2 regions of the Neobacillus sp. 114 genome follow, and region 1 is predicted to be linked to the other one. Evidence: riboswitches for the same ligand, from Rfam matches in the RefSeq annotation. Region 1 holds a riboswitch; the other holds the start of a gene.
What was found. A riboswitch is a leader RNA that binds a small molecule or an ion and turns the genes downstream of it on or off. The one in region 1 is predicted to bind ZMP and ZTP.

Region 1 (5,098 bases):
CCAATATATCGAAATGGGCGAAATGATTCGGAGTACGTTGAAGAAGAAATTTGGCATCGAGGTGCCATTTTTAAACGGAAGTGTGCCGAAGACGCAGCGTGATACGATGATTGAGCGATTCCAGAACGGGGAGTTCCCGGTGTTCCTGCTGTCGTTAAAGGCGGGCGGAACTGGGTTAAATCTGACGGCGGCGAACCACGTCATCCACTACGACCGCTGGTGGAACCCGGCCGTTGAAAACCAAGCAACTGACCGGGCCTATCGGATTGGCCAATCCCGCTTCGTGCACGTGCACAAACTAATCTGCACCGGCACACTCGAAGAAAAAATCGACGCCATGCTGGAGAAGAAGCAATTTTTGAATGACCAGATTATCCAGAGTGAAAACTGGATTACGGAGCTTTCTACGGATGAATTAAGGGATTTGGTGCATTTGGGGTAATTTGGTGGTGTCTAGTCGCGTCAGGCACCGCGCGTGGACATTTGTCCACTTGGGGAGGACAGCGGCTATAGAGGCCGCTGTTTTTTTATTTCGTTTCTGTAAGTATAAAGCTCCTAATTTTTGTTAGGTTAAGGTGGCTCTTTGTTTTTTAATATTCCATAAAGCACTACACAACAATTATGTGAATTATTTAACATACCATTATACAGAAACTAATTCTAATTATTAAAAATGTCATAATTGAAAATGACTGAATAAATAGTAGGAGTAGTTATATGATGAATACAGAATGAAAGGATGGAAGGATGGAATCAATGTGATCCCATCCTTGGTCTGTTTTTGTCAGGATTCCTTAAAATCATGTGCTCCTATTCCACTTTAAGTGTCTTTTCTTTTCCTGTAAATCCTCCACGTACTTTAAGGACAAGAACTTTTGCGTCAGCAGGGACATCAAAAACAATCTCACCTTCTTGTGTTAATGTAAGTGGTCAACCAACCATTGTAGTCGTTGATCTAGTTACAGGAGCTATCCCCCCCTCTGCACTGTTACAGTAGTTGTCGCAGTTACAGGAGCTACTCCATCTGCAATCGCAGTGGCAATATTTGTAACAGTAGGTCCTGCAGAACCTAGCACCCTTACTACAACCGTTATCGTGGCAGAACTTAAAGGAGCAAGTGAAGGTGTTGTGAAGGTTACCAATGTTGGGTTTCCGGGTGGTGTTTGAGTAACGGTAAATCCTGGAGCATTACTTGACACAAAATTGGTACCTGCTGGTATCGGCTCGGATACCAGTAAATTGGTTAGGGGTGCGGTTCCCGTATTTGACACCACAATGGTGTAGGTAAGCAGTTGCCCTACCGACACAGGATTTGGCGCTGCAGTTTTCATCATTGTCAGGGTACCAACCCCTGGAGTTGTGGTGATAGTTGGGATTAAATCTAGGATATTTTCAAACTTGAACTCCAACAGCATTTCTTTCTTGATGACGTCACGAAGGGTCCTTTGAACACTTGCATCAATATCAAGAAGATTAGTCAACGTAACGGTTGCAGGAGAAAATGTAGTTCTTGTTGGGGTTAATGTACCAAGAACAAGTTGAAGTTTTTCAGCTTCTGCATTCAAAAGGTGAGCAAGAGCCAACTCCTCAAGAGCAACGGAAGCCAGTAACAATGGAACAGTTTGCCCCACACTAAGCGAAATGGTAGGCGTTATATTCGGTATGCCGGGTAAAGACAATACTCTTCAACTCCTTAAAATTATAGTCCTTGACATTCTACTCGATTTTTTTTAATGAGTCTGTGCAATTGTCCCTAAAATGGATAAATTTCTTATATCTTCATCGGCCCAATGCCCGATCTCCTTTTGCTAAACGTACTGGACTTACTGTTGATGAAGTTAGAAGCATAGCAAAATCTAAAGAGAACTAAACATACTCAAAGTTTGAAAAGAAAAACAGCCCTTATACATGATAATGACTGTTCTTCCTTCCTAAGCCGCCAATATCGTAACAAAAATGTCAATGGATTCTTCCATTCTTACAAATGGTTTATTCCAAATCCAATGAATAATTCGTTCCAATATGAATGCTTCAAACACTTTTATAAAAAGGAAACCCATTAAAATCAAAATTATTTTAAACGACCATTTTGTATATTTCTTTCTCTCTATTTCCAAATGAGTTCTCTCCCATTTCTACTATCATTAAACAGATTACTAAAAACAATAGGACAATATCATTTGAAGATTTTGGGTTTTGGGAAAATCAGAACTTTATTGACATTTAAAGCTTATATGTTATCTTTTACTTATAACAAGGAAATGGACACAGTTACTGACGACATTTGTGGAAATGACCACAGGGAAGCTGTGTTTTATATAGTGTCGGGTCGTCTGGGCAGAGATAAGGATTATTTCCTTATCTCTTTTTTATTACATTTTTTCAGGAGGGCTTGTAATGGAAAAAATCATTTTGGATGGAAATGTCGTTGCACAAGAAATTAAAGAAGGCTTGAAAGCACGTATTGATCTTCTAAAAAATAAAGGTATAACCCCATGCCTCGCAACGATTTTAGTTGGTGATAATCCCGCTTCAGAGACCTATGTAAGAATGAAAGGAAATGCTTGCAAAAGACTGGGCATAGAATCTATTCGTGTTCATTTGCCTGAAGAAACAGGGACATTGGAGCTGATAGAAACGATTAAAGAATTAAATAACGATCCCTCGGTTCACGGTATTCTTTTGCAGCATCCCGTTCCTTCGCAAATTGATGAACGTGCCGCTTTTGAAGCCATTGATATTCGCAAAGATGTGGACGGCGTCACAAGTGCAGGGTTCGGACAGACGGCATTAGGCTTTGGAGAATACCCCTCCTGCACACCAGCAGCCATTATGAAAATGTTAGACTATTACCAGATTCCAATTGAGGGTAAACATGCTGTCGTAGTGGGGAGAAGCCCTATCTTAGGGAAACCTGTTTCTGCGTTACTTCTTAATGCAAACGCGACCGTAACGACTTGCCATTCAAAAACAGCCAATTTACCTGAAATCTTAAAACATGCTGATATTGTTGTGGCAGCGGTTGGACTGCCTAAATTTATTCAGGGAAGCTGGTTAAAGCAGGGTTCCGTTGTATTAGATGCAGGTTACAATAAAGGCAATGTTGGGGATATTGATTATGACACATGTTACGAAGCGGCAAGTGCCATCACTCCTGTTCCAGGGGGTATTGGTCCAATTACCATTGCGACCTTGTTGAAACATACGGTTGATTCCGCAGAGAAACTGTAAGTGACAACACACATCAAAAGACCCGGCACGCTCCAGTACCGGGTCTCTTGATTACAAGAAATTTATTTTTCAAAAATTAATTTAAAATAATTAGCTTGACGGTTTTTCTGCCCCAGACTCTTGCTTCTGCACTGTTTGGTTTGAGAACGTCGATACGGTGGCCTTTGATAGCGCCGCCAGTGTCTCCAGCAATCGCTTCGCCATAGCCTTCGACCCATACACGTGAACCAAGCGGGATAACAGACGGATCGACTGCAATCAATTTCATATTTGGATTGGCCTCGATGTTGTAGCCCAATTTCGTTATCGAGCCTGAATCTTCATGGCTGTAAGCGGTTGCGGTAACGTACATTTCCTTGCCGCTAAGACTAGCGCTAGAGGTATCCTGCGCTGGTGCGGAAGCTGCGCGTGCGCTTGCCTGCTGCTGAGCAATTGCCGCTTGAATGCCGGCCATTTGTGACTGAACTTTTGCTTTGTCCTGCTCGGCTAGAGCCAATTGTTGCGTAATTTGATTATATTTATCCTGCATGGCCGTTAGGACTTCCTGACGCTTTTGCAGGTTTTGATCTAGTTCGGATTGCTTGTTGGCAAGGACGGTTTTCTGCTCCTCTAAAACCTGTTCCTGCTTATCGATTTCCTTTTTATCGTCTTCAATTTTCTGAAGGTCTGCCTTTTGGGCGTTCAAAATATCTTTGTCAGCATCCATCAATGTCGAGACTGCGCTTGCACGCTTAATGAAATCGGAGATGCTGTCAGATTCTAAGAATACGTTCATGACGATATTGAAATTGTCACTTTGCTGCATGGCCACGGCCCGCTTTTTCATGATGTCTTTACGGCCGAGAATTTTATCCTCCAGCGCGACAATCTCTTCTTTCTTTTGTTCAATCAGCTTGTTCACTTCGTCGATTTTGGCCTGAGTTTGGGCCATTTCTTCTTGGTTCTTTGTAATATATGCATATATTGAATCTAGTTCTTTCTGAATTCCTTGTATTTCTTGATTAACAGCTTGCTGTTCTTGTTTTTGCTGATTCACAATTTGCTGTTTTTCCTGGAGCTGCTGTTGAGCATTGCGAAGTGCTTCACTGCTTGTTTGTGCATATGTAACCATGGTGCCGCCTGATGCGTATGTAGCGATTGCAAGTACTACTAGTAAAATACGCTTGATCGTCGATTGCATATACTCCCCTCCTCGTTATACTATTTATAACAGACAAACTTGCCAGTTATGTTACAAAAATATTAAAAGAATATCACAAATCGACTTATTCATGATAAAAATAGCTGTTTTATGGCAAAAAAGTGTCATAAATCAAAAAATTGGGTATTTATTGGAAAATTGTAGGTAAAGGTGTCGGGCACCGTACGTGGACATTTGTCCGTGTGCGGTGGACACCTCTGTTGAGGCGAAAGTCCTGTATTGGGGTTGAAATTTACCTTTTTTAAAATTTACTCGTCGATTTCGTGAGATTACTCGTTAAAAATTAGGATTTACTCGCCAACTTTTGACTTTTACTCGCTGAATTTCATGATTTACTCGCCTCAATCTAGATTTTACACGCCGGACCCCCATCTCAAGCGTACCCCAACTACCTAAAAAGCCAGGCGTCCAGCCTGGCTCAGGTATTTTTTCAATGACCTTTTTTGGGTGATTACCATTTATTTGGATATACTTTCCGATTTGGTGAGTTTACTTTCCAAATGGGGCTAAATACTTTCCACTTTCATCATTTTTCTACCACTTTATGGCCAAATACTTTCCAAAAAACCTGATTTACTTTCCAACTTGATTTTCAGAGGGAATCCCTCCCTAAAAAACCAGGCGTCCAGCCTGGCTCAGGTATTTTTTCAATGACCTTTTTGGGGT
Region 2 (5,098 bases), 210 kb from region 1:
CATGGATAAACCCATTTGCGGGTTAACTGAGTTAAACGCCATCCCGACAAGAATACCGGCAATTCCGCCCATCGCGGATGCCATCACGACTGTTAAGGTGATAATCTGTCTCGTATTGACACCAAGGATACTAGCTGTATCCAAATTTTCCGCTGTCGCACGGAGGGCTTTTCCTGCTCTTGTTTTTGACAACCAATACGAAAGAGCCATCATTAACACAACTGAAATCACAAAAATGACGATTTGCACCACATAGATGGTGATAGAACCAATTGTAAAATGTATTTCTGCAAACGCATTTTTAAATGGATGGTTACCCGCTCCGAATAAGTGATGCGATAGATTTTCCAGTAAAATTGATACCCCAATCGTGCTGATTAATGGGGCAAGGTGCGAAACGCCTTTTTTCCCGCGAAGCGGTCTTAAGGCAAATCGCTCCAGCATATAACCTAAAATTGCGGTGACAATAATTGCAGCTAAAAATGCCATCCAAATCGGCCAACCCAATGTACTTGTGACCATGACGCCTACAAAAGCGCCAAACATAAAGATTTCGCCATGCGCCATATTAATGATGCCAAGAACTCCAAAAACCAGCGTAAATCCAAGGGCAACGATGGCATAGATGCTTCCTAGTGTGATTCCGTTTATTAGCTGTTCTAATAGCAAAACATCTCACCCTCTAACTTCAATTTTTTCAAAAACTAATGGTATTAATTAAAGCCCCCCGCCTTTAGGCTTTGGCAGCCTGGAGCGGGGAGCAGCTGATAGTAGTGATTCATTCTGTTCTGATTGATACCCTTCAAACTATCGAACGTTCAAGCTTATTCGAAAATTTGGAACTTCCCGTCCTTGATAATAAGAACGGTTGGATCCATCACAACGTCTCCATCCTTGTCAAAGGAGAATTTACCAAGGATCCCAGGAAAATCCTTAATTTCAGCAAGAGAATCACGCAGTGCATCGCGGTCCGCTTCGCCTGCATTTTTTAGTGCTTCAGCCATGATATAAAGCGCATCATAAGCCTGCGCTGCGAATTGGTCTGGTTTCTTGCCATATTCGGATTCATACTTTTTCACGAACTCTTGAACCTTTGGATCTTGCTTATCGCCAAACCAAGGAGTTGCCACAATCAGTCCATCAGCAGCCTGTCCGGCAATTTGAATAACCTGTGGAGAGTTAAATCCGTTACCGCCGACAAATGGTACATCAATTCCCAGTTTGCGGGCCTGGTCCATAATAACAGCACCTTCATTATAGAGAGCTGAACATAGAATTAAGTCCGGCTGAAGACCCTTAATTTTTGTTAATTGTGCATTATAGTCAGCCTGACCCTTTTGGAAGGTTTCAGTTGTTACTACATCAAGCTTCATTTTTTCGGCTGTCTTTTTCATCGTGTCATAACCGGATTTTGTAAACACATCATCATTTCCGTAAAGAATAGCCACTTTCTTCACTTTGTATTTATCAACTGCTTTTTTCACTGCTGCAGGAATAGCTAGTGCTTCTGGCAGTGAGTTTCTAAATACATAGTCCCCGATTTGTGGGATTCCTTCAGCAGTAGTAGATGTACCCATGATTGGAATACCATTCAAGTCTGCCTCAGGCCCGACTACATTCATTTCTGTACTTAATGTAGGTCCCAATAAGGCTACAATACTATCGTCACTCATTAACTTTTGAGCTGCAGATAAAGCTTGTTCTTGTTTACCTGCTGAGTCTTCAACAACAAGGTCGATTTTGACATCGCCTTTTGCATTAATTTCTTTTTTCGCTAAATTAAAACCGTTAGTAATAGCTTCACCGTAAGCTGCTCCAGGTCCAGTTAAATAGGAAACAACACCGATTTTTGCTTCCACGGCCTTGCCGCTTTCTTTCGAATCGCCCTTTTTGCCAGAAGTTTCTGAATTATTACTGCATGCTGTTAAGACAACAAGTAAAAGAACAGTAAACAGCAGAAACGACTTATTAAGGATTTTTCTCATGTCCTTCTTTCCCCCTATTTTTCGACAAAATTAGTTATATATATCTATTAAATACCAATATTATTTTAATGTAAAGATTTTGTACCGAATTTTTAGAATCTTATTTCTATTCGAAAAAATAGTTAAACGCTTTCATTCTTGTAATCTAGGGATTTTATTAAAAATTTGATGAAAAATTTTTATTACTGTTAATGATATATGGGGACGGTTCTTCTTCTTCAGAAACAAAAGAGCCGTCCCCATACATCATTTAGGGTAGAAAATTATGAAAATTTGTGATACGATGAAATAAGTTTAAAAGGCCGTGTGTAACTGGCGAAACGCGGATAACCGCGAGGGAGCACACGGTTTCGAAGCCGTTCGCCTGGGCAGAGGTAAGGGAATTAACTCCCTTACCTCTTTCTGCTTATAAAAGGAGGAAGAAAAATGAGCACGATCGCTTTAGAAAATGTGAACACCATCAAAACCCTTAATAATATCGCGGAAAGAGGGCTAAACGTATTCAATAAGAACGGCTTTCTGGTTGACAACGGCAGTGAAAACCCTGATGCCATCCTTGTTCGCAGCTTTAATATGCACTCATTAGAATTCGGTGAAAATTTAAAGGCAATCGCAAGAGCAGGAGCAGGTGTCAACAATATTCCCGTCGATAGATGTACAGAGCAAGGTATTGTTGTGTTCAATACCCCTGGAGCAAATGCCAACGCTGTAAAAGAAATGGTCCTAACCTCATTAATAGCTTCATCCCGTAACCTTTTTGCTGGTGTAGCTTGGACTAAGTCGTTAGATGGTGAAGGCCAACAAATTCCAAAGCTTGTCGAAGCAGGCAAGAAGCAATTTGTCGGAAAAGAAATTAAAGGGAAAACATTGGGTGTCATTGGTTTAGGAGCGATAGGTGCACTTGTGGCGAATGATGCGCTGGATTTAGATATGGATGTCATCGGATTTGATCCATTTATCTCTGTCGATACCGCTTGGAATTTGTCCCGCAACGTACAGCGGGCAATGACAATTGAACAGTTATTTGCAGAATCTGACTATATCACTGTTCACGTACCGCTAACAGATGACACAAGAGGTATGTTTAACCAAGCGACCTTCAGTATTATGAAGCCTAGTGTTCATATTTTAAACTTCTCCCGTGGTGAACTTGTCAATGAAACAGACATGGCCGCCGCTCTCGAAAGCGGAAAGGTTGGGAAGTATGTTACCGATTTCCCGAATGAAAATGTGCTCAAAATGAAAAATACCGTTCCAATTCCGCACCTAGGCGCCTCCACAAATGAATCAGAGGAAAATTGTGCGATCATGGCAGCTCGGCAGGTAAAGGAATTTTTAGAAACAGGAAATATCAAAAACTCAGTGAATTTCCCAAACACCAGTCTTCCTTATACTGGTAAGCGGCGCGTGGCGGCATTCCACCAGAATGTTCCTAACATGGTCGGACAGATTACATCTGCAATATCCAGCTATCATTTAAACATTGCTGATATGGTCAACAGAAGCCGTGGGGGTTATGCGTATACAATTATTGACATTGATAATAAAGTAAATGGCGATGTTATTCCAGGTTTAGAGGAAAAAGTAAAACAAATTCCTGGAATGGTGACAGCTCGGATTATTTAATAAGGAAAATTAAGTTAACATGAAAATGGAGCCTGGTTTCAATACCGGCTCCATTTCTTTTACCCAATTGGATTCTATGCTGATAATTTTAGTTTTTTCTCTTTTTTCCCTCTATAGGAATACAAAGCAAATAATAGAATAAACCATAGTGGTGTCAACAATAGGGCCGGACGGGTAGCGTCGGCGAACAGCATGATGATGAGAATCGCCGCAAACAAGGTTAGGACCGCATAATTAACAAATGGTGTAAATGGCGCTTTAAATTTTGATTTTGCCTGTAAGTCCGGACGAGTTTTCTTATACCTTACATGACAAATCAGAATGACGCCCCAAACCCAAATAAAACAAATGGCACTAATGGTTGTCACAATTCCAAAAGCCTGCTCCGGAATAAGTTTGCTTAAGAGCGCTCCACCTGTCAGGACAAGAGTTGAAATCAATAGCGCGTTACTTGGCACATGATTTTTATTCAGTCTTGCAAAATTGGCTGGTCCCTGGCTATTATTGCTTAAATTATATAAAATCCGGCTTGTTGAAAACATCCCACTGTTACAAGCAGAAGCGGCTGAAGTTAAAACGACAAAATTAATAATTCCTGCGGCAATCGGAATCCCGACTAAACTAAACGTTTTGACAAACGGACTTTCAGCGGCATTCAGTTCCGTCCATGGATTAATACATAGAAGAACGATCAATGCGCCAACGTAGAAAAATAAAATCCGTAAAGGAATTTTATTAATGGCCGATGGGATGTTTTTTTCCGGATTGGCTGTTTCCGCTGCCGATACACCCACTAATTCCACACCAACGAATGCAAAAACGACCATTTGGAATGAAAGCAAGAAGCCTGTCATTCCATTTGGAAAAAGGCCTCCATGTTCCCAAAGATTTTTAATAGAGACCGCCCCTGCATCTGTCTTGAATCCCATTACTAGCAAAATGACCCCCATTCCGATTAAGGCGAGAATGGTAATTACCTTTATTAAGGCAAACCAGAACTCCAATTCCCCAAAAAGCTTTACCGTTAATAGATTGAGGCCCAATAAGACGACCAAACAGACAATTGCAGGCATCCACTGCGGGATATCAAACCAATATCGTACATATACACCAACAGCAATCACATCAGCCATAGCGGTCATAATCCAGCAAAACCAATAGGTCCATCCCGTTACAAACGCAACTCGCGGTCCAAGATAATCTTCGGCTATGTCAGTAAAAGACTGATAGCCAGCCTTAGACAACAGGAGTTCCCCTAGCGCCCTCATCACAAAGAAACAGGCAATACCTACGATTAAATAAGCAAAGATAATGGATGGGCCAGCCAGTTGGATGGCTTTACCCGACCCCAGGAATAATCCGGTACCAATGGTGCCGCCAATTGCGATAAGTTGAACGTGCCGATTTGCTAAATTCCTCTTTAATTCTTGCTGTGCCAACCTTGACTCCCCCTTAAAATTTAAAAAACCCAATAAAAAAAGAGATTG

Region 2: it holds a riboswitch for ZMP and ZTP, as region 1 does, so the genes downstream of both, QNN06_RS30965 (phosphoglycerate dehydrogenase) here and QNN06_RS29945 (bifunctional 5,10-methylenetetrahydrofolate dehydrogenase/5,10-methenyltetrahydrofolate cyclohydrolase) in region 1, are expected to answer to the same signal.

What each region holds. Positions count from the first base shown of each region.
Region 1 is NZ_CP126144.1:6,134,134-6,139,231, forward strand. Features, by position in the region: partial or broken gene QNN06_RS29920 (DEAD/DEAH box helicase) at 1-442, shown strand, start outside; partial or broken gene QNN06_RS29925 (DUF4352 domain-containing protein) at 811-921, opposite strand; gene QNN06_RS31310 (alpha-helical endospore appendage domain-containing protein) at 969-1,679, opposite strand; gene QNN06_RS29940 (hypothetical protein) at 1,932-2,117, opposite strand; ZMP/ZTP riboswitch at 2,261-2,346, shown strand; gene QNN06_RS29945 (bifunctional 5,10-methylenetetrahydrofolate dehydrogenase/5,10-methenyltetrahydrofolate cyclohydrolase) at 2,398-3,231, shown strand; gene QNN06_RS29950 (3D domain-containing protein) at 3,308-4,411, opposite strand.
Region 2 is NZ_CP126144.1:6,345,873-6,350,970, forward strand. Features, by position in the region: gene QNN06_RS30955 (branched-chain amino acid ABC transporter permease) at 1-669, opposite strand, end outside; gene QNN06_RS30960 (ABC transporter substrate-binding protein) at 825-1,985, opposite strand; ZMP/ZTP riboswitch at 2,284-2,362, shown strand; gene QNN06_RS30965 (phosphoglycerate dehydrogenase) at 2,412-3,611, shown strand; gene QNN06_RS30970 (amino acid permease) at 3,686-5,050, opposite strand.